Regions from separate parts of the Scandinavium sp. UTDF21-P1B genome, predicted to be linked through region 1. Evidence: predicted binding sites of a transcription regulator. Region 1 holds the regulator's gene; each other region holds the start of a gene.

The links. The regulator PurR, encoded in region 1, represses purine synthesis genes. The targets are predictions, from matches to a motif close to CANGCAAACGTTTGCNTG.
Region 2: pyrC (dihydroorotase) is a predicted target of PurR. The motif match lies at 5,506-5,523, and genes of this name have one in related genera.
Region 3: purT (formate-dependent phosphoribosylglycinamide formyltransferase) is a predicted target of PurR. The motif match lies at 1,866-1,883, and genes of this name have one in related genera.

Annotation. Positions count from the first base shown of each region.
Region 1 is NZ_JBFLVD010000010.1:119,506-127,376, reverse strand. Features, by position in the region: gene gloA (lactoylglutathione lyase) at 1-73, shown strand, start outside; gene rnt (ribonuclease T) at 179-826, shown strand; gene AB1287_RS06250 (Grx4 family monothiol glutaredoxin) at 874-1,221, opposite strand; gene AB1287_RS06245 (C40 family peptidase) at 1,562-2,362, shown strand; gene sodB (superoxide dismutase [Fe]) at 2,484-3,065, shown strand; gene AB1287_RS06235 (MFS transporter) at 3,102-4,268, opposite strand; gene AB1287_RS06230 (YnhF family membrane protein) at 4,439-4,528, opposite strand; gene purR (HTH-type transcriptional repressor PurR) at 4,822-5,847, shown strand; gene punR (DNA-binding transcriptional activator PunR) at 5,865-6,776, opposite strand; gene punC (purine nucleoside transporter PunC) at 6,887-7,871, shown strand, end outside.
Region 2 is NZ_JBFLVD010000011.1:274,460-282,330, reverse strand. Features, by position in the region: gene murJ (murein biosynthesis integral membrane protein MurJ) at 1-923, opposite strand, end outside; gene AB1287_RS07900 (Gfo/Idh/MocA family protein) at 1,177-2,103, opposite strand; gene AB1287_RS07895 (YceH family protein) at 2,106-2,753, opposite strand; gene rimJ (ribosomal protein S5-alanine N-acetyltransferase) at 2,763-3,347, opposite strand; gene mdtH (multidrug efflux MFS transporter MdtH) at 3,570-4,781, shown strand; gene AB1287_RS07880 (lipoprotein) at 4,888-5,448, shown strand; gene pyrC (dihydroorotase) at 5,575-6,621, shown strand; gene dinI (DNA damage-inducible protein I) at 6,697-6,942, shown strand; gene bssS (biofilm formation regulator BssS) at 7,245-7,499, shown strand; gene solA (N-methyl-L-tryptophan oxidase) at 7,617-7,871, shown strand, end outside.
Region 3 is NZ_JBFLVD010000025.1:98,538-106,408, forward strand. Features, by position in the region: gene ptrB (oligopeptidase B) at 1-1,025, opposite strand, end outside; gene AB1287_RS18335 (tellurite resistance TerB family protein) at 1,106-1,753, opposite strand; gene purT (formate-dependent phosphoribosylglycinamide formyltransferase) at 1,920-3,098, shown strand; gene AB1287_RS18345 (bifunctional 4-hydroxy-2-oxoglutarate aldolase/2-dehydro-3-deoxy-phosphogluconate aldolase) at 3,196-3,834, opposite strand; gene edd (phosphogluconate dehydratase) at 3,874-5,685, opposite strand; gene zwf (glucose-6-phosphate dehydrogenase) at 5,921-7,396, opposite strand; gene AB1287_RS18360 (hypothetical protein) at 7,508-7,750, shown strand; gene AB1287_RS18365 (MurR/RpiR family transcriptional regulator) at 7,753-7,871, shown strand, end outside.

The DNA of each region.
Region 1 (7,871 bases):
CGTGGAAGATCCCGATGGCTATAAAATTGAACTGATCGAAGCAAAAGACGCCGGTAAGGGTCTTGGCAACTAAGGTTCAGGGGTGCTCAGGCACCCTTTTTTACGCCCACCTTTGCTGCAACTGCTGGCAAAATTTGCCATAATGCGCGCTACTTTTTTGTATGCTTAAGAGATCCAGATGTCCGACAACGCTCAACGTAATGCTCTGTGCGACCGCTTCCGTGGTTTTTATCCTGTCGTTATCGATGTAGAAACCGCGGGCTTTAACGCTAAAACGGATGCGCTGCTGGAAGTCGCCGCCGTGACGTTAAAAATGGACGAGGAAGGCTGGCTGATGCCGGACAGCACACTGCATTTTCACGTTGAACCGTTCGAAGGCGCAAACCTGGTGCCTGAAGCGCTGGCGTTTAACGGCATTGATCCGAATGACCCGGAACGCGGCGCGGTCAGCGAATACGATGCGCTGCACGCCATTTTTAAAGAAGTACGCAAGGGCATGAAGGATCAGGAGTGCAACCGCGCCATTATGGTCGCCCACAACGCCACGTTCGATCACAGCTTTATGATGGCCGCCGCCGAGCGAGCCGGGCTTAAGCGTAACCCTTTCCACCCGTTCGTGACCTTTGATACCGCAGCGCTGAGCGGCCTTGCACTGGGTCAGACCGTGCTGTCAAAAGCGTGTATCACGGCAGGGATGGAATTTGACGGTACTCAGGCGCATTCGGCGCTGTACGACACTGAACAGACCGCGCAGCTATTTTGTGAAATCGTCAACCGGTGGAAACGTCTCGGCGGCTGGCCGTTGCCTGTCGCTGAAAATGCGTAATAAAAAAAGCGACCTGAAGGTCGCTTTTTTTTATGCTGCCAGCAGGATTACTCTGCCGCCTGCTCGTCGTCTTTATACTTCGCAGCCGTCTCTTTGATCAGCTGCTGCAGTTCACCGCGCTGATACATTTCGATCAGGATGTCGCAGCCGCCAACCAGCTCACCGTCAACCCAAAGCTGCGGGAAAGTCGGCCAGTTTGCGTACTTAGGCAGCTCGGCGCGGATGTCCGGGTTTTGCAGAATATCTACGTAAGCAAAGCGCTCACCGCAGGCAGACAGCGCCTGAACCGCCTGAGCAGAGAAACCGCAGCTCGGCAGCTTCGGAGACCCCTTCATGTACAGAAGGATTGGGTTTTCGGCGATTTGGGTCTGGATTTTCTCAAGAGTCGTGCTCATTGTCTTGCTTCCTCAAACTTCTTTTTTATGACTGTAGCTGCTAAGTGTAACGCCAACGGCAGCCGTCAGAAATAACATTTTGTTCACGCAAATGCATTTTACCTCTGACGCCGTAAAGTTGCCTTAAAAATATGTGTTTATCGGCAAACTCCGAGAACAACTTGAGCGTTTTTCGTGCGCCTTATGTCCGAATTGATGTAATTTTTTGCAGTTGCTAACGAAATGGATCATTCAATAGAAAAAGTGTATTAACAACCAAGGTTTTTATGCATTAGAATTGATGCGTTTTGTCAATCATACCCAGGCATGACTGTTTGCCTGCCTAACAGAGGAATGCTCAGTGGCGCGGATAAATAAAATCTCGATCACGCTCTGTGCTTTACTGTTTACATCGTTGTCGATTACGCCTTTGTCTCATGCGTCTGAACAGGCGCGGTCTTCCGCATCCCAGAAATCGCATCAGGCCAAGACGGACCGTAAAAAACGAACCAGCGGCAACAAAAGCAAAACCACTGCGAAAACAAAAACAACCAGCAAAAAGAAAACCACGCTCAAGAGCAAACCTGCTATTTCCGCCAGCAAAAAGACCTCCACGCGCAAAACCCACAGCCCCGCCCTGAAAACCGCTTCGGCAAAAATGGTGCAGAAATGCAGCGTTCGCAAGGGGCATAAAAAGAAATGCGTGACCGAGGAAGTCAAACCGCTGACCATTGCCGATGCGCATAAAGTCCGCGTGCAAAAAGCGCAGAAAACCGCAATGAATAAACTGATGGGCCAGATTGGTAAGCCATACCGTTGGGGTGGTACGTCGCCGCGCACCGGTTTCGACTGCAGCGGTCTGGTCTATTATGCGTATAAAGATTTGGTCAAGTTCCGCATTCCTCGCACCGCGAATGAGATGTATCACCTGCGTGATGCCCGGGCCGTTGAACGTGGTGAACTGGAAAGTGGCGATCTGGTCTTCTTCCGCACTCGTGGTCGCGGCACTGCCGATCATGTTGGCGTGTATGTTGGCGGCGGGAAATTTATTCAGTCTCCACGTACCGGGCGAGATATCCAGATTACCTCCCTCAGTGAAGACTACTGGGCCAACCACTACGTTGGTGCTCGCCGCGTAATGACGCCGAAAACCATTCGTTGATCCCCTGCCCCGTCGTTTCAGCGTCGGGGTAAGTTCCTCTTTAGCCACATCTTTTAATTTGCTACCCTATCCATACTCAATACAGGGTTATTGAGTCTTAAAATAATAGGGAGAATAAGCAATGTCATTCGAATTACCTGCATTACCGTATGCAAAAGACGCTCTCGCGCCGCACATTTCTGCTGAAACGCTGGAATACCATTACGGAAAACACCACCAGACCTACATCACCAACCTCAACAATCTGATCAAAGGCACGGCTTTTGAAGGCAAAACGCTGGAGGATATTGTTCGCACTTCTGAAGCGGGCGTGTTCAACAACGCCGCTCAGGTGTGGAACCACACCTTCTACTGGCACTGCCTGGCACCCAACGCCGGCGGCGAACCTGCAGGCGCTGTCGCTGCGGCCATCAACGAAAGCTTCGGCAGCTTTGCGGATTTCAAAGCGCAGTTTACCGATGCAGCCGTCAAAAACTTCGGTGCAGGCTGGACCTGGCTTGTGAAAAAAGCGGACGGCAAACTGGCTATCGTTTCCACCTCGAACGCAGGCACGCCGCTGACGACGGATGCAAAACCGCTGCTGACCGTAGATGTGTGGGAGCACGCCTATTATATCGACTACCGTAACGCCCGTCCGAACTATCTCGAGCACTTCTGGGCGCTGGTAAACTGGGAATTTGTCGCGAAGAACCTGGCGGCATAATGCCTGGCCCGGCGGTGCCTGCCGCCGGGCATATTATCAGTGGCTGGAATACGCTTCTTCAGGCTGGCGACGGCCGCTGAACAGCACCACCAGCAGCGCCACACCCGCGATAACCGCGCCCATCACTGGCACAAAACTGTAGCCCAGACCACCGGAAATAACCGCTCCGCCAGCAGCCGCGCCCAGCGCATTGCCCAGATTAAATGCCCCGATATTGACCGAGGACGATAGCCCCGGAGCTTCGTGCGCCACGCGCATAACGCGCATTTGTAAAGGTGGAACCACGGCGAACGTCGCAGCACCCCAGACAACCATGCTTATCGCTGCACCGATTTCGTTCTGCGCTACCCACGGAATCGCCACCATCACGGCAATCAGCAGCAGTAAAAAACCTTTCAGCGTGCCGGTCACCGAGCGGTCAGCAAACTTACCACCCAGATAGTTACCGATGGAGAACCCAACGCCAATCAGCACCAGCATTGCCGTAACAAACAGCGGCGACGCTGAGGTAATGTTGTGCAGCACCGGTGCGATATAAGTGTAAAGCGTAAACATCGCGCCAGCGCCCAGAACGGTGGTTAACAGCGCAGATAAAACCTGGGGACGCATCAGCACGGACATTTCCTGCTTCACATTCGGACGTTCACCACCGGTGCCTTTTGGTAATGAGAACCACAGGCTCATCATCGCCACCACGCCCAGACCGGTCGTTGCCAGGAATGACATACGCCAGCCGATGGTTTCACCCAGCCAGGTCGCTGCCGGTACACCGCCGATATTGGCAATCGTCAGCCCCATAAACATGGTTGCCACCGCGCTCGCCTGCTTGTGTTTGGGCACCACGCTCGCGGCCACAACAGATCCCAGACCAAAGAAAGCACCGTGGTTAAGGCTGGTGATGATGCGAGAGAGCAATAATGTGGTGTAGTCCGGTGCAATAGCCGACAGCACGTTGCCGAGCGTAAAAATCGCCATCAGAAAGATAAGCGCATTGCGGCGAGCGCGATGTGACAGCAGCAGAGTCATTAACGGCGCGCCAACCATCACACCGATTGCGTAAGCGCTGATCAGCATGCCTGCTACGGGAATCGAAACATCCACGCCTTTAGCGATAACGGGCAATAGCCCCATGGGCGAGAACTCGGTAGTGCCGATAGCAAATGCGCCGATTGCCAACGCCAGCAGTGGAAAATTGATTTTCATGTTACGACTCCGGTTAACCCTTTCCAGTAAAGGGCACGACAACAGAAGTCAAAAGCATGACATCAATCACAAAAAAACAGAAGTAAACAAAATGGCAAAAGATTTTTGCTAATTTGGTAACAATCAGACGGGGGTGGTGATGGAGGAAGAGGACTCTCCCTCCGGATAAATCAGTGTAACACCGCAGTCAGCCCGGCGGCGACAATGAGTGCCAGAGCGATCACAGTGGTCATCAGAGAGAGCTTCAGGTCGGTACTCATCAATTATTCTCCTTTTTATCCCCACAACAAAAGTGAGCCTGCTCATTTTTGCACACTTCAGGCTGAAAATCTTCCAGGTTTTAGAGCCATAGCGATTTTTCTCTTCCCCTTTGCCTCAGAATCAGACAAAATTCCACGCTAATTTAAAAGCGTACCAGCCATTGACCCCCTCCTGTCGTCCTGTGTCGTATCCCGGCGTACCGCAATTCAAATGAATTGTGTTAAGGGTGTGTAAAGGCAAACGTTTACGTGCCGGTCATCAGGCGTAAGGAAAGGGTCTGGAGTGAGAACGAATGGCAACAATTAAAGATGTAGCGAAGCGCGCAAACGTTTCCACTACAACCGTGTCACATGTTATTAACAAGACGCGTTTTGTCGCAGAAGAAACACGCAACGCCGTGTGGGCGGCAATCAAAGAGCTGCACTACTCCCCAAGTGCCGTAGCGCGCAGCCTGAAGGTCAATCACACCAAAACTATTGGCCTGCTGGCCACCAGCAGTGAAGCGGCTTATTTTGCGGAAATCATTGAAGCCGTTGAAAAAAACTGTTTCGAAAAGGGTTATACCCTGATTCTTGGCAACGCCTGGAACAACCTGGAAAAACAGCGTGCTTATCTCTCTATGATGGCGCAAAAGCGCGTCGATGGCCTGTTGGTGATGTGTTCTGAATATCCGCAGCCGGTACTCGACATGCTGGAAGAGTATCGCCATATTCCGATGGTCGTGATGGACTGGGGTGAAGCCAAAGCCGACTTCACCGACTCGGTGATCGATAACGCTTTCCAGGGCGGCTATCTTGCCGGGCGCTACCTGGTCGAACGCGGCCACCGCGATATCGGCGTGATCCCAGGCCCAATGGAGCGCAACACCGGCGCTGGCCGTCTGGCCGGATTCATGAAAGCCATGGAAGAAGCGCAAATTACCGTGCCGGAAAACTGGATCGTTCAGGGCGACTTTGAACCGGAATCCGGCTACCGCGCCATGCAGCAGATGATTGCGCAACAGCCACGCCCTACCGCGGTCTTCTGTGGCGGTGACATCATGGCGATGGGCGCACTCTGTGCCGCCGATGAACACGGCCTTCGCGTGCCTCAGGATATTTCGGTGATCGGATATGACAACGTGCGCAACGCTCGCTTCTTCACCCCAGCGCTGACCACCATCCATCAGCCAAAGGATTCCCTTGGGGAAGCCGCCTTCGATATGCTGCTGGACCGAATCGTCAACAAGCGCGAAGAGTCACAGTCCATTGAGGTCCACCCACGCCTGATCGAGCGCCGTTCAGTGGCAGACGGCCCGTTCCGCGATTACCGCCGCTAATCTCTGTGCGGAGCCGGTCAATCCGGCTCCTGCAGCCACTCTTTATTTAGCGTTTCGCTGTCCCCAAGATACTCCAGCAGCCAGCTCAGGGCCGGGGACATATCATTTTGCTGCCACGTCAGGCAGCATGCCGCATCCGGGAACGGGTTCTCAAGATCCAATGCCACCCACTCGCCGCTATCGATGTAAGGCCGTGCAAAATGCGTTGGCACCATTCCGGCGCACAGCCCTGCCGAAAGGCACGTTGCAGAAGATTCCCAGTCCGGCACCACGATACGCTTCTGATTATCCAGCAGCCAGGTGATGCGCTTAGGCAAAGAGCGGGAGGTATCCTCGCGCACCAGAGAAGGCCAGTTGCGCAACACCTCGTCGCTCAGCGGTCCCGGCATTTGAGCCAGAGGATGTTGATTCGACACCACGCAGCTCCAGCTCAGCATGCCCATATCGCGAAACGCATAGCGTCCACCGACCGGAATCGCCTGCGTTGCCCCGATCGCCAGCTCAACTCGCCCGTCCGACAGTGCATCCCAGACGCCGTTGAACACTTCCTGGAAAACGCACAGCTCCACGTCCTGGAAATGACGGTAGAAATCGACAATCAGCTGCCGGGTACGCTCCGGGCGCACGATGTTATCCACGGCAATGGCCAGATTGCCACGCCATCCGTTAGCGATCTGTTGGCACTGCTGACGGGTGATCTGCATTTTTTTGATAACAGACCGCCCTTCCTTCAAAAACCAGACGCCAGCGGGGGTGAGCTCCACGTCGCGATGACGTCGTTCAAACAGCGGCACTGCCAGCCATTCTTCGAGCTGACGCACGGTGTAGCTTACCGCTGAAGGCACGCGGTGCAGCTCCTGCGCTGCCGCGCTAAAGCTTCCGTTGCGGGCGACCGCATCCACCACTTCAAGGGAATATTCAGACCACATTTTCTGCCTGCAAAAATTTTGAATTCACCAGACAAATATTAGCGTTTCACAAGCGAAGTTGCACTCCCTACACTCAGCAGCCTGGTACACCTGCAATGAGAAAGAGAAAGATGATGCAACCTGGGAAAGGATTTTTATGCTGGCTGGGGGGCTTAAGCGTGCTCGGTTTTTTGGCAACCGACATGTATCTGCCCGCTTTTGCCGCGATTCAGAATGATTTACAAACCCCTGCAGCCGCCGTTAGCGCAAGCCTGAGTCTGTTCCTGGCCGGTTTTGCTTTCGCTCAGTTGCTGTGGGGGCCGCTTTCCGATCGCTACGGACGGAAACCCGTGCTGCTAATCGGCCTTGCCATCTTCGCTGTCGGCTGTATCGGCATGCTGTGGGTACGCGATGCCACGCTGCTGCTGGTGCTGCGCTTTGTGCAGGCCGTTGGCGTATGCGCCGCAGCCGTTACCTGGCAGGCAATGGTCACCGATTATTACCCAGCCCAGCGTACCAACCGAATTTTCGCCACCATCATGCCGCTGGTGGGGCTTTCTCCGGCGCTGGCGCCGCTGCTGGGCAGTTGGATCCTGCATCACTTCGAATGGCAGGCCATCTTCGCGACGCTGTTCGGGATTACGCTCCTGCTGATGATCCCGGCCCTGCGCCTGAAAAAACCGGCCCGGGAATTCCATCAAGAAGAAAAGCCGCTGACCTTTATGGCCCTGCTGCGCTCGCAGGATTATCGCGGTAACGTACTCATTTATGCCGCCTGCTCCGCCAGCTTCTTCGCCTGGCTTACCGGATCACCGTTCATTCTGAATGCAATGGGCTACGGCCCGACGGTGATCGGCCTGAGCTACGTTCCACAGACTATCGCTTTCCTGGTAGGTGGTTATGGCTGTCGCGCGGCGCTACAAAAATGGCAAGGTCAGCAGATGCTTCCGTGGTTGCTGATGGCCTTTGCCCTGAGCGTCGCTGGCACCTTTGCCGTCGGTCTCACCGCTGGCAGCTCGCTGACCGCCTTGCTCATCCCCTTCTGCCTTATGGCGATGGCGAACGGCGCAATCTATCCGATTGTCGTGGCGCAGGCGTTGCGTCCGTTCCCGCAGG
Region 2 (7,871 bases), on a different contig from region 1:
TCCATCAGGCGACAGTATTCATCATGATTGCCGCTGGCGAAGCTTTTCGACAGCGACGGCAGCAGGATGGTGCCAAGCGCCACGCCCAGCACCCCCGACGGAAACTCCATCAGGCGGTCGGCATAATACATCCAGGAAACTGACCCGGAAACCAGGAAAGAGGCGAAAATAGTGTTGATGATGAGCGAAATCTGGCTGACGGAGACGCCGAGTATGGCCGGCCCCATCTGCTTCACTACGCGCATTGAACCCTTATCTTTCAGATTAATGCGCGGCAGCACCAGCATGCCGATCTTCTTCAGGTGCGGCAGTTGATAGAACAACTGCAACACGCCGCCGACGGTCACCGCCCATGCCAGCGCCAGTACCGGCGGGTTGAAATACGGCGCGGCAAATAGCGCGAAGCCAATCATGCTGACGTTTAAAAACGTCGGTGCAAAAGCCGGAACAGAGAAACGGTTCCAGGTATTCAGGATAGCCCCAACCAGCGAGGCCAGGGAAATCAGCAGGATGTAAGGGAAAGTGATGCGCAGCAGCTGGCTGGTTAAAGCGAACTTATCGGCGGTATCCGCAAAGCCCGGCGCGGTGATAGTGATGACCCACGGAGCCGCCAGCATCCCGACGACGGTCACTACCGCGAGGGCGAGGGTTAATAAACCCGATACGTAAGAGACAAACACGCGGGTGGCGTCTTCGCCCTGCTTGCTTTTGTACTCCGCCAGAATTGGCACGAATGCCTGAGAAAATGCCCCTTCGGCAAAGATTCGGCGCAGCAGGTTCGGCAATTTGAACGCCACAAAAAAGGCATCGGTTGCCATTCCCGCCCCAAAAACCCTTGCCACAATGGCATCGCGCGCAAAACCGAGCACGCGAGAAAACATGGTCATCGAGCTGACGGCCGCCAGCGATTTTAATAAATTCATTAACGTGAGATTCCACATCCGGGAACAAAGCGCCGTCTGAAAGGGGTGAACGTTAACGCTCTGTCGGGAAAGCCCGGCGGCACTTCGTTTGCGCGGGCCTACAAGCAGCAGCGACGCGTTTGTAGGCCGGGTCAGTGGAGCGCTACCCGGCAGAAGTGGGTTAATCGTTGCACGGCCCGATAAGGCGGCGCTGAAAAGTGGCGATAGTCTACCTGGATTAGCGGTAATTTCTACTGGCAGATGTTACAGCCTCTTACTCGCGGCTTGCATCCTGCCAGAGCTTTTCGACGGTGCGCTGGGCAGCAATGGCCTGCTCGCCCGCCGTTTCCGGAACGGTCTGATTTTGCACGCACTGGATAAAGTGATGCGCACAGCCGACAAATCCGCGCTGTTCAAGCGTGCTTTGCCAGCCCGGCACCGGACGAGTCAGCACACCGCTGCCCCGCTCTTCGCGCCAGTCGCGCATATCAGTGATGTCGATTAAGCCACCGTCGGTCACCGCCTGCACCCACTCACGCTGGCTGCCCGCCCGTCGGTGCATACTGGTGGTGATTTGCATCTGCGGCAGAGTGAAATAGTGTTCGGCATAGAACATCTCTCCCTGCTCGGTGGTCTGCAACGTGCCGCCACTCAGCTGTGGTTTACCGCCAGCCAGCCACAGCGCGGTGTCCACCACGTGCAGGTAATCATCAAGGAGGGTGAAGCGCAGATCGCCAGGTCCAACGCTATCGGTGCGATGCTTGTCCATGCGCAGCGACGCGCCCTTGCCAAGGTTTGCTTTAAGCTCGCGATAAAGCGGCGCAAAACGGCGGTTAAAGCCTACCATCAGCGTCAGCTTTTTCTTTTCTGCCAGCTCAATCAGGCGCACTGCATCGCTCAGTTTGTCGGCCAGCGGCTTATCCACGCAGACGTGAACGCCCGCATTGAGCAGCTCACTCACCACGGCGTAGTGCGTGGACGTTGCGCTATGCACAAAAACCGCATCGCACTGCGAAGCCAGGTGCTGGAGGGAATCAGCCAGCGGAATGCGGTACGTTTCGCAGATGCGCAGTGCCTTTTCGCGCCCCGGAGACCAGGCCGCCTGCAGCGTCCAGCCATGCGCTGCGGTCAACACTGGCAGCCACGCTTTTTGAGCGATTCCGCCAAGACCCACCACGCCAATTCGAAGTTTTGCCGTCACGGTCAGTCCCCCAGATGAGCCAGTAAGGAATCGAGGCGCTGCTTGAGCTCCTCCACTTCCCCTTCCAGCGCTTCCACTCGGGCCACAAGATCGTCCGTCGCCGGGGCGACTGCCTCCACGGTAGTAATCAGACTTTCCACATCTCCGCTAAACAGGTGCATATAGCGATGCTCGCGTTTGCCCGGTTCGCGCGGCAGGCGTGCGACAAACGGGCCATCGTCGCGGGTGGCTAACTGTTCCAGCGTGCTTTCCACTTCCGCCGTATCCGTAAACTCATGCATGCGCTGACCGCGGCTTCGCAGTTCACCGGGAGTTTGCGGGCCACGCAGCAGCAGGGTGGTAACGATCGCAACTTCGCCCGAGGTAAGTTTCAGATCGCCAAATTCAGAATTACAGAAGCGCTGTTCGTATTTAGTGACACGATTGCCAAACCCGCTGACCGTACGCAGATAGTGGCGCTTGACGAGCTGATCTAACCAATCCTGCACTTCGCTTTCGCTAAGGGACATCACCGGCTCGCGGTTGCTTTTCTGATTGCAGGCGAGGGTCACGGCGTTAACCGACAACGGATATTGCTCCGGCGTAGTCACCTGCTTTTCGAGCAGACAGCCAATCACCCGCGCCTCATGCGCCGTTAACTGATACTTCATGATTTCTCCTTAGCGACCTGCCGTCCACTCGCGGGTGGTCAGCGCCGTCAGAACATGGTCACGCCACTGCCCGTCGATCAGCAGATAGTCTTTGGCGTAGCCCTCTTTTTCAAAACCGAGTTTTGCCAGCAGCGCACCGCTGCGCTGGTTGTGCGGCATATAGTTAGCCATGATGCGGTGGATGTGCTGGGTTCGCTGCATGTAGCGAATGGCGGAGGTGAGCGCTTCGTACATCAGTCCTTGCCCTTGCCATTTTTCGCCGATGGAGTAGCCCAGATAGCAGGCATGGAAAGAGCCGCGCACGACGTTAGAGAAGTTGGCCACGCCGACGATCTCTTTCTCTTCCGGATCCAGCAGCACAAAATAAAACGCCGATCCTTGCTTATGAAATTCGTTGATCATCGATAAACGCGCCTGCCAGCCGGATGGATAGCAGTGGCTGTCATCGCGTACGGGCTCCCAGGGCTTCAGGAACGCCTTATTTTCAGCGTAATAATCGGCAAGACGCCATGCGTCACGGTCATGAACCAGGCGCACCACCAGCCGGTCTGTTGTTAAACGCACTTTCGGCACGTTACTGCGATAGCCAAACATCTTCCCCTACCCTTTTAAATCGCCATTAACATTACTATACCTGCCCATCACCGCCTTGGGAAAACAGCGACATACGATTTTCTGCGGCATTTCTGCTTTTCGATAAATAAACTCTATCAAAATTGTCTTTTGATAAAAAAATATTGTTGCGCTTGCCGCCGGAAAAACAGACTTCAGACGGTACAATGGGTCTTCTCACCGTCTTATTCCCCTGGAGGGGAAATGCCATCGCGCATCTCACAGGCTCGCAGCCTGGGTAAATATTTTCTGCTCGTCGACAACATGCTGGTCGTGCTTGGCTTTTTTGTTGTCTTCCCCCTGATTTCCATTCGCTTTGTTGACCAGATGGGCTGGGCCGCGCTGATGGTCGGCATCGCGCTCGGATTACGTCAGCTGGTTCAGCAAGGCTTGGGCATTTTCGGCGGCGCGATAGCCGATCGCTTCGGCGCCAAGCCGATGATCGTCACCGGCATGCTGATGCGTGCAGCAGGTTTTGCCACCATGGCGATTGCGCAGGAACCCTGGATGCTCTGGCTCTCCTGCATCCTTTCCGGGCTCGGCGGCACACTGTTCGACCCGCCACGCGCGGCGCTGGTCGTAAAACTTGTGCGTCCACACCAGCGAGGACGCTTCTTCTCTATATTGATGATGCAGGACAGTGCAGGGGCGGTTATTGGCGCCCTGCTCGGCAGCTGGCTGCTGCAGTACGATTTCCGTCTCGTGTGCAGCGTGGGCGCAGTGCTGTTTATTCTCTGCGCGGCATTTAACGCCTGGTATCTCCCGGCATGGAAGCTTTCGACGGTGAAAACGCCAGTGCGTGAGGGGCTGTCGCGGGTGATGAGTGACAAACGTTTTGTCACCTATGTGCTGACCCTGACCGGCTACTACATGCTGGCGGTACAGGTGATGCTGATGCTGCCGATTATGGTGAACGACATCGCCGGAACGCCCTCGGCAGTAAAATGGATGTACGCCATTGAAGCCACGCTATCGCTGTCGCTGCTTTACCCTATCGCACGCTGGAGCGAAAAGCGTTTTCGCCTCGAGCATCGTCTGATGGCCGGATTGCTGATTATGACGCTGGCGATGCTGCCCATCGGGCTATCCGGCAACCTGCAGCAGCTGTTCACCCTGATTTGCCTGTTCTACATCGGCTCAATCATTGCCGAACCGGCGAGAGAAACCCTGAGCGCCCAGCTCGCGGATCCTCGCGCACGCGGCAGCTACATGGGCTTCAGTCGTTTGGGCCTCGCCTTCGGCGGTGCGCTCGGGTACGCGGGCGGTGGCTGGCTGTTTGACGCCGGTAAAGCCATCGCCCAGCCGGAGCTGCCGTGGGTGATGCTTGGCGTAATTGGCATCATCACGTTTTTGGCGCTGTGGTGGCAGTTCAGCGCCAGGCGCGCCTCAACGGGGATGGTCGAGCCAGGGGCTTAGCGTTAACTGCGGTAACAATTCAGCGGATTCTGCTGGCACGTCTTTGGCTGACAGGGCATGCTGCTTTGTGTCAGGATGAGACAAAGGCATCATGTTGAGGAACCCCATGAAAAAGATGTTGATGGTCGCCACGCTGATCGTGAGCGGCCTGTTGGCAGGCTGTAACCAGCTGACGCAGTACACCGTAAGTGAACAGGAAATTAATCAGGCGCTGCAAAAGCGCAATAATTTCTCCAAAGATATTGGCCTGCCAGGCGTGGCGGACGCACACATTGTGCTGACGAATCTCACGAGCGCTATCGGGCGTGAGGAGCCGAACAAAATTACGCTCAACGGCGTAGCGAATCTCGATATGACTTCGCTGTTTGGCAACCAGAAAGCGACCATCGATCTGAAGCTCAAGGCGCTCCCGGTCTTCAACAAAGAGAAAGGGGCTATTTTCCTCCAGGAGATGGAGGTGGTGGACGCCACGGTGAAGCCTGAGAAGATGCAATCCGTGGTGCAGACCATGCTGCCTTACCTGAATCAGTCTTTGCGCAGCTACTTCAATAAGCAGCCGGCTTACGTTTTGCGAGAAGATGCAAGCAAAGGTGAAGCGCTGGCGAAGAAATATGCCAAAGGCATTGAGGTCAAACCCGGCGAGATTGTTATCCCCCTCACCGACTAGGCCGTTTCATCGTAAACGGGTGCCCTGGCGCCCGTTTTTTTTACAGAAAGGAGTGCAAAGGAAAACGTTTCCGTTTAACCTTAGTGCCCGGCAAAAATAGCCCTTCTTAACCAGCCGGAGCCCTCTATGTCATCCCAGTCCCAGATCCTGAAAATCCGCCGTCCCGACGACTGGCATATCCATCTCCGCGATGGCGATATGCTGAAAACCGTGGTGCCTTACACCAGCGAAGTGTACGGCCGGGCGATTGTGATGCCTAATCTGGTGCCGCCGGTCACAACCGTTGACGCCGCCATCAGCTATCGCCAGCGCATTCTTGATGCCGTACCTGCGGGCCATGAATTTACGCCGCTGATGACCTGCTATTTAACCGACACGCTCGACCCGAATGAGCTGGAGCGCGGCTTCAATGAGGGCGTATTCACCGCCGCGAAGCTCTACCCGGCCAACGCCACCACTAACTCCAGCCACGGCGTGACCAGCATCGATGCTATCATGCCGGTGCTTGAGCGTATGCAGAAGCTCGGCATGCCACTGCTGGTACATGGCGAAGTGACTCATGCGGAAATCGACATCTTCGACCGCGAAGCGCGTTTTATCGAAACCGTTATGGAGCCAATGCGCCAGCGTCTGCCCGCGCTGAAGGTGGTGTTCGAGCATATCACCACCAAAGATGCCGCCGAGTACGTGCGAGACGGTAATGAGCTGCTTGCCGCAACTATCACGCCGCAGCACCTGATGTTTAACCGTAACCATATGCTGGTCGGCGGCGTGCGCCCTCACCTCTACTGTCTGCCGATCCTCAAGCGTAATATTCACCAGCAGGCGCTGCGTGAGCTGGTCGCCAGCGGGTTTGAACGCGTATTCCTCGGTACCGATTCCGCACCGCATGCCCGTCATCGTAAAGAAGCCAGCTGCGGCTGCGCAGGATGCTTTAACGCGCCGACCGCACTTGGCAGCTATGCCACCGTGTTTGAAGAGATGAACGCCCTGCAGCATTTTGAAGCGTTCTGCTCGCTTAACGGGCCACGCTTCTACGGCCTGCCGGTGAATGACAGCTTTATTGAACTGGAGCGCAAAGAGTGCCAGGTGACCGAAAGCATCGCGCTGACGGATGACACGCTGGTTCCGTTCCTCGCGGGTGAAACCGTACAGTGGAGCGTCAAACGTTAAAAATTGTTTGTCCCCTGTTGTAAGTTTCCCAAACTAACTGTATAAATATACAGTATATTACACAGGGGGCACATTATGCGTATTGAAGTGACCATTGCCAAAACCACCGTTTTACCCGCGGGCGCCATTGATGCGCTCACCAGCGAGCTTTCCCGCCGTATTCTCAGCCAGTTTCCGGACCGGGACGGTCAGGTGAGCGTGCGCTATGCCGCCGCCAATAATCTCTCCGTCATCGGTGCGCCAAAGGAAGACAAAGATCGCATCAGCGAAATTCTTCAGGAAACCTGGGAGAGCGCTGATGACTGGTTTAATCCTGCCTGAATCGCTGAATAAAATTAAACAAACGCTCCATTCTGTGTCATTTTTTGCCGGGTCGCCCCGGCTTTTTTGTTTTTTTATTCGCTTCTTTTTTAACCTTTTTCTGATTGCATCGCTTTTTCTTTTAAAAAATAGCGAACTAACTGACGCTTTATTGTTCAAAAAAACGAAAGATGCAGAAAAAGATGTTGCGGATAAGCTAAAAATTCGAATATTTTCTTGATTGTTGATATAATTAGTTTGCTTCAGAAAACACGCATTGAACCTCGAACCGTTGTCTTTAAACACGCAAATAAGGGGTTATGATGGAAAAGAATAATGAAGTCATCCAGACCCATCCCCTCGTCGGATGGGACATCAGCACCGTAGACAGCTATGACGCGCTGATGCTGCGCCTGCACTACCAGAACCCCGCACAATCGAGTCATCACGAAGCAGAGATCGGTCAGACGCTATGGTTAACGACCGATGTGGCCCGCCAGTTTATTTCTATTTTAGAAGCGGGCATCGCCAAAATTGAATCCGGCGATTTCCAGGAAAACGAGTATCGAAGGCATTAGCGCTTAATGCTGAAATTCACGCCACAGGCACCTACGGGTGCCTTAATTATTTCTGCCTTGTCACGCACATTCAGATTAATTACCCTGCTGAATAAAGAAAAGAGCTGAGAGATACGCATGAACTACGATCTAATTATTATCGGCAGCGGTTCTGTCGGTGCCGCCGCAGGTTTTTATGCGGCCCGCGCGGGGCTGTCGGTTCTGATGACCGATGCCCATCTGCCACCGCATGCTGAAGGCAGCCATCATGGCGACACACGACTGATTCGTCATGCCTATGGCGAGGGCGAAAAATATGTTCCGCTGGTACTGCGGGCACAGACGCTGTGGGATGAGCTGGCTGAAATCAGCGGCGAAGAGATTTTCGAAAAG
Region 3 (7,871 bases), on a different contig from region 1:
TGGCGCAGGCTGGTTAAGCCGTGCTGACGCTCTTCCACCACCAGCCAGTCGGTAAACAGCGTAAAGCCTTCGAGCATCACCTCCTCACGCGGAGGGATAAGCGCCTCCCAGCGACTTTCGTCGCGGACTGACGATCGATAAAGACCGAAGTTTTTTCCCTCGCGGTTCGAGCGCAGATAAAAGTGATGCTGGAAATGGTCAAGGCTGTATTCATGATCTTTACGGCGAGGAAGGAAGCACAGCGGCTGCGCATCCGGCAGCTCCGCATCCAGCAGCAGCACTTCGCTGGTCGTCGCACTGGCAAGATGAACGATCACGTAATGTTTTGAACTGGTTTTGTGCAGGCTGACGTAAAACATGTCGTCCTGCTCCTCATACACCAGCTCATCTGCCGACATCGGCATCCCGACGGTGTGCCGCCAGACCTGGAAAGGCAACAGCGTGGTCGGATGCTTACGCACGTAATACAGCGTTTGCGAGTCGTTACCCCAGACAAAATCCGGCTCCACGTTTTCCAGCGTTTCCGGATACCAGTTCCCGTTTTCCAGATTGCGAATGCGTAAGCCGTACTGGCGGCGGGAGAGAAAATCTTCGGTGATTGCGAGCAGCGTATTGTCCGGTGAAACCAGGATCCCGCCAAGCGTATAAAACTCGCTATGAGCCGCTCGCTGATTGCCATCGAGCAGCACGTCCCAATCGTCCCATACTTCTTTCAGCACCGACTGGCGTTGAAAAATAGCGTATTCGCATCCGGGTTCGTAAACGCGTCGGTAACGGTAGCCGTTTCTGCTATAGGGCGCGGAGACTTCACGTTCAGGAATGCGATCGACAATCTCCTTGAGCACTTTATCCTGCAAGCTGCGCTGCGAGGTCATTACCTCGTGCCCGTAGTCATTTTCCTGCTTAAGGTAGTCGAGCACGGCGGGCTGCACGCGGTCGTCGTCGCGCAGCCAGTAGTAGTTGTCGATGCGGGTATCGCCATGAAGCGTCATGGCGTGCGGAATTCGTTTTGCTTTTGGTGGCATGTCGTTGTTCTTCTGCAAATTACCTCCTCTAAGGGTGGCAAAAGTGCAGTGCGATGCAAGCGAAACATGCTCAGAAAGGATTAAAGTGCCTGTTTTTGCGCCCTTAAGTCCGTTTCGATGCCGTCGCGTACCTCCTGCGGGATCGCCAGCGCGTCACCCAGCGCGTTCAGATAGCTACGCTCCATAAAGTGGTCAACGTCGATGGCTGCACAGCTCAGGAAATAGAGCTCAAGCGCTTCCTCCTCGTTGCGAACATCCTTTGCAAGTCGCTGAGGATCCAGCGGTTGAGCAATCGCTTTTTCCACCAGCTCTCGCCCCTGCGCTTCCACACCGGCCTCACGCAGCTGCCGATCGATAATGGCCCGCTCCTTGTCGTCGATATGGCCGTCGCTTTTGGCCGCAAAAACCAATGCCAGGATCAGACGCTCTGTCCGCAGATCCACGGGGCTGGTATGCAGACCATACTCAGGTTCGCTCTGATGCGCAGCGCGAACTTTCTCTTTGTATTTGTTCCATAACACGCTGCCAGCAACGGCACCGCCGCCAACAAGCAGCGCGCCGGTGCCGTATTTTGCCAGCAGCTTACGTGAGGATTTACTGGCGACCAGCAGCCCGGCAAGCCCACCAAGCGCGCCAGGCACCAGCAGTTTGTTAAGCCCCGAATCACCCGGCGATTTAGCAGAAGATTGTCCAAGCAGAGACTGAAGTTGATTGAGCCAGTTTGCCATATTGCCCTCCCGGCATTGCAAAGAATTCTCTCAGACTAAGCGAGGCGATGTCAGGAAATGTCTGTGACAACTAAAGATGCGCAAAGTATCGGACGTACGCCCTCAGAAGACACACGCAAACGTTTTCGTGTATACTGCAACCCTCTTTTTACTGTGGAAATGCGTTATGACTCAACTAGGCACCGCGCTGCGTCCGGCAGCAACTCGCGTCATGTTACTGGGCTCTGGCGAGCTGGGTAAGGAAGTGGCTATTGAATGCCAGCGTTTGGGCATCGAGGTGATTGCCGTCGATCGCTATGCAGATGCGCCAGCGATGCAAGTAGCGCACCGCTGCCACGTGATCAACATGCTCGACGGGCAAGCGCTGAAAACCCTGGTTGAGCAGGAAAAACCTGACTTTATCGTGCCAGAAATTGAAGCTATCGCCACTGATATGCTGATTGAGCTGGAGCAGTCTGGCCAACATGTTGTGCCCTGCGCACGCGCAGCAAAACTCACCATGAACCGCGAAGGCATTCGTCGCCTGGCGGCGGAAGAGCTTGGCTTGCCAACCTCCAGCTACCGTTTCGCCGACAGCGAGCAGAGTTTTCGCAAGGCGGTAAAGGAAGTCGGCCTGCCCTGCATCATCAAACCGGTTATGAGCTCCTCCGGCAAAGGGCAGAGCTTTATTCGTAGCGAAGCGCAGCTCCCCGCCGCCTGGGATTATGCTCAGCAGGGCGGTCGGGCAGGCGCAGGCCGTGTGATTGTTGAAGGCGTAGTTAACTTTGATTTCGAAATCACGCTGCTGACCGTCAACGCTGTAGACGGCGTCCATTTCTGCGCTCCGATTGGTCATCGGCAGGAAGATGGCGACTACCGCGAATCCTGGCAACCGCAGCAAATGAGCGAGCTCGCACGGGAACGTGCCGAAACCATTGCTCGCGAAGTTGTGCTGGCGCTTGGCGGCTACGGCCTGTTCGGCGTGGAGCTGTTTGTCTGCGGCGATGAGGTCATCTTCAGTGAAGTCTCTCCTCGCCCGCACGACACCGGCATGGTGACAATGATTTCACAGGATTTGTCAGAGTTCGCACTGCACGTCCGCGCTTTCCTGGGGCTGCCCATTGGCGCAATTCGCCAGTATGGCCCTTCGGCTTCGGCGGTAATCTTGCCACAGCTGACCAGCAGCAATGTCCGTTTCGGCAACCTTGATGCCGCCGTGGGCGCGGGCGTTCAGATTCGCTTATTTGGTAAGCCAGATATCAACGGCACGCGTCGTCTTGGCGTGGCATTAGCTACAGCAGAAGAGGTAGTAACGGCGGTGGAACGGGCGAAAGCTGCGGCTGGTGCCGTGAGCGTTAGGGCATAAAAAAAGCGCCGGATGGCGCTTCGCTTATCAGGCCTACGGGGTTTGTAGGCCTGATTAGGCGCAGCCGCCATCAGGCAGCCGCGCATAAGTACGGATATTACTTCGCGCCTTCCACCGCTTCACGAGCGATTTTAGTAATGCGTTCGTAATCACCGGATTCCAGCGCATCCGCTGGCACCAGCCAGGAGCCACCGATGCACAGCACGCTTTTCAGCGCCAGGTAGTCACGGTAGTTGGCCGGAGAGATGCCGCCAGTCGGGCAGAAACGGATGTGTGCAAACGGACCTGCAATCGCCTGCAGCGCTTTGGTGCCACCGTTGGCTTCAGCCGGGAAGAATTTGAACTCTTTCAGACCGTAGTCCATGCCAAGCATCAGTTCAGAGACGGTGCTGATACCCGGGATCAGCGGAATGGTACCTTCGGTGGCTGCTTTCAGCAGAGGCTCGGTCAGTCCAGGGCTGATAGCGAACTGCGCGCCAGCTTCGGTGACTTCTTTCAGCTGCTGAACGTTGGTCACGGTGCCTGCACCGACAATGGCTTCAGGCACTTCTTTGGCGATAGCGCGGATAGCGTCCATTGCACAGGCGGTACGCAGGGTCACTTCCAGCACGCGTACGCCGCCGGCAACCAGCGCTTTTGCCATTGGCACTGCGTGTTCCAGTTTGTTCACCACAATTACCGGCACTACCGGGCCGTTGGTCAGGATTGCTTCTGCACTTGTTTTCCAGTTTTTCATCAGAGTTTTTCTCTCGCCAGAATGAGTAATCTTGTCGTATTAAAAAGTGATGCAGGTCGCGCCCTGCTCTGCACCGGAGAGTTTCTCGCGCAGTGCGCTGAACAGCTCGCGCCCTGTTCCAACCCGTGATGCGCTCAGATTCGGCAGATGCGGCTTACGTGCAGCCAGTTCGGCTTCATCCACCAGCAGCGTCAGCTCGCCGGTCTGGCCGTTCACGCGAATCATGTCGCCATCGTGAACTTTTGCCAACAGCCCACCGTCGTAAGCTTCAGGCGTGACGTGGATTGCTGACGGCACTTTACCGGATGCGCCAGAGAGTCGACCATCGGTGACTAACGCAATTTTGAAACAACGGTCCAATAATACACCTAATGGCGGCATAAGTTTATGCAATTCTGGCATGCCGTTCGCTTTTGGCCCCTGAAGGCGCACCACCACAACACAATCCTTGTCCAGCAGGCCCGCTTCAAATGCAGGCAGGACGTCGTGCTGGCTCTCAAACACCACCGCAGGCGCTTCGATAATCTGGTTTTCCACCGGTACGGCAGAGGTTTTCATCACCGCGCGGCCCAGGTTGCCGCTCAGCACTTTTGTGCCACCGTGATGGGAAAAAGGTTTGTCGATGCAGGCGATTACCGCCTCATCCAGGGAGGCCTGAGCGCCTTCGCGCCAGTCCAGCTCGCCGTTGTTGAGCCACGGCTCCATGGTGTAACGCTTCAGGCCATGACCGGCAACGGTTTCAACATCTTCATGCAGCAGGCCGCCTTTCAGCAGTTCACGGATCAGCACCGGTACACCGCCCGCCGCCTGGAAGTGGTTGATGTCTGCCGGGCCGTTCGGATAGAGACGCGCCATCAGCGGCACCACTTCTGAAAGCTCAGAGAAATCATCCCAGTTGATGATAATCCCCGCCGCGCGGGCCATCGCCACCAGATGCATGGTGTGATTGGTGGAGCCGCCCGTTGCCAACAGCGCCACAATACCGTTAACCACCACTTTTTCGTCGAACATTTTGCCCAGCGGCATCCACTCGTTGCCGTTACCGGTCATGCGGGTGACCTGGCGTGCCGCCGCCGCGGTCAGTACATCACGCAGAGGCGCATCCGGATGAACAAACGAAGAACCCGGCAGCTGCATCCCCATGAACTCGATAACCATCTGGTTGGTGTTCGCGGTACCGTAGAAAGTACAGGTGCCTGGCGCGTGATAAGACGCCGCCTCGGACTCGAGCAGCGCCATTCGGTCAACCTTGCCTTCCGCATATAGCTGGCGAATACGCACTTTTTCTTTGTTTGGCAAACCGCTCGCCATCGGGCCAGACGGAATGAAAATGGACGGCAGATGACCAAAGGAGAGCGCCGCCATCGCCAGGCCCGGAACTATTTTGTCGCACACGCCGAGGTACAACGCGCCGTCGAACATATTGTGAGAAAGCCCTACTGCCGCAGACATGGCGATCACTTCGCGGCTCAGCAGGGAAAGTTCCATCCCGTCCTGGCCCTGGGTCACGCCGTCACACATCGCAGGCACACCACCGGCAACCTGGGCTACGGCATTCACGCCGTGCAGCGCTTTACGGATGATGTCCGGGTAGTGCTCGTACGGCTGATGGGCCGAGAGCATATCGTTGTAGGAGGTGATGATCGCAATGTTGTTGCGTAACATGCTTTTCAGAGAGGCTTTGTCGTCTGGCTGACAGGCGGCAAAACCGTGCGCCAGGTTACCGCAGGCCAGGTGAGAGCGCTGGACGGTGTCGGACTTCGCCTGATGAATGCGGGAGAGGTAGGCACTACGGGTCTCTTTCGAACGCTCGATAATGCGATTTGTTACGCGTAACAATGCAGGATTCATAAAAGCTCCTCAAATTCTGAGTGTCCGGGCTTTAGCATTAACACGGAATTCAGGAGTCATTAACAATGCTGAAACGCGCTTGTGCTGTAGCCCAGGGGCAAATTTATCTTGCGTCAGTGTAATAAAAAAAGCCCCGGCGGTGAACCACCCGGGGCTTAAAAGCATAATTATCACACGAGATGCTGTGTCAGATCATGTTACCGGTAAAATACCCAGATCGGAGTAGCGTCGGAACTTACTCAAACTCGTTCCAGGAGCGGCCGTCGCGGGTGATCATTGCGACTGAAGCAACCGGACCCCAGGTGCCTGCCTGATACGGTTTTGGCGCATCCTGATCGGCGGCCCAGGCTTCCGTAATCGAGTCGACCCACTTCCACGCCTCTTCCACTTCATCGCGACGCACAAACAGCGCCTGAATGCCGCGCATGGTTTCCAGCAGCAGGCGCTCATAGGCATCAGCCAGATGCGTTTCGTTGAAGGTTTCGGAGTAGCTCAGATCGAGCTTAGTGGTTTGCAGGTTGTGTTTGTGATCCAGACCCGGCACTTTGTTGAGGATCTGGATATCCACGCCTTCGTCCGGCTGCAGACGAATAGTCAGCTTATTCTGCGGCAGCTCCTGCCAGGACTCTTTGAACAGGTTGAGTTCCGGGGTTTTGAAATACACCACAACTTCAGAGCATTTGGTCGGCAAACGTTTACCGGTACGCAGATAGAACGGCACGCCCGCCCATCGCCAGTCGTCGATATCCACGCGGATAGCCACGAAGGTTTCAGTATTGCTGCTTTTGTTCGCGCCCTCTTCTTCAAGATAGCCAGGCACTTTTTTGCCCTGCGCGAAGCCTGCGGTGTACTGACCACGTACGGTTTTGTCGCGCACGTTGGAGCGGTCAATGCGGCGCAGGGATTTGAGCACTTTCACCTTCGCATCACGAATGCTGTCGGCGCTCAGATCGGACGGCGGCGACATCGCAATCATGCACAGAATCTGCAGCAGGTGGTTCTGGATCATGTCACGCATCTGCCCGGCCTGATCGAAGTAACCCCAACGGCCTTCGATGCCCACTTCTTCCGCCACGGTAATTTCCACGTGATCGATAGTGCGGGAATCCCAGTTGTTAACAAACAGGGAGTTGGCAAAACGCAGCGCCAGCAGGTTGAGCACCGTCTCTTTGCCGAGGTAGTGGTCAATACGGTAGACCTGGCACTCTTCGAAGTATTCGCCCACCTGGTCGTTGATTTCACGTGAGGTTGCGAGCGAAGTGCCCAGCGGTTTCTCCATCACAACGCGCGCCGGTTTGGCGTTGAGCTTCGCTTCGCCAAGGCCTTTGCAGATAGCACCGAAGGTGCTTGGCGGCATCGCGAAATAGTTAATCGTCACGCGCTCTTTCTGGTCGAGCATTTTGCCAAGACGGGTGAAGGCTTTGGTATCGTTAACGTCAAGATTGCAGAAATCGAGGCGACCGCTCAGGGTATCCCACAGACTCTCGTCAATCTTCTCCTTCATGAAGGTTTCCAGCGCCTCGCGCACCACTTTGGTGTATGCATCTTTATCCCAGTCGGCACGTCCTACCCCAAGGATACGCGTGTCCGGATGGATCTGGCCCGCTTTCTCCAGTTGGTACAGGGAAGGCAGCAATTTACGACGCGCCAGGTCACCCTTCGCGCCGAAAATGACCAGATCGCATGCCTGGGCCGTTTGCGTTACCGCCATGTCATTCTCCTCAGTTGGATTGCCTGGTACATCCGCCAGGCGCTATTTGTAATTTTCTTACGCTGCACTGTACTGTGTTTACGTGAATGCCGAAACCCCCGGGCCCGGTCGATGCCAGATAAAGGCATTTCTGGGAAAAAAAGCGCCATCAGCGCCGGGCAAGAGCCTCATTTTGTTCGTCATTTCGCCAGTCAGCGGCTGGCAAAAGTCGACTGCGATCATGTAATGAAAAAAAACAACGTAAATTGCCCTCTTTCCTCTGCATTGCAGAAATCCCAGGGGTATATTCTCACTAAATTGCACGTCGATTTCACCCCATTAATGGAATCGCTTTCACCGATGAGCGCCTGTTAACCATGAACATGCTGGAAAAAATCCAGTCCCATCTGGAAAACCTTAGCAAATCCGAGCGTAAAGTGGCGGAAGTGATCCTCGCCTCTCCGTCCCAGGCCATTCACTCAAGCATTGCGACGCT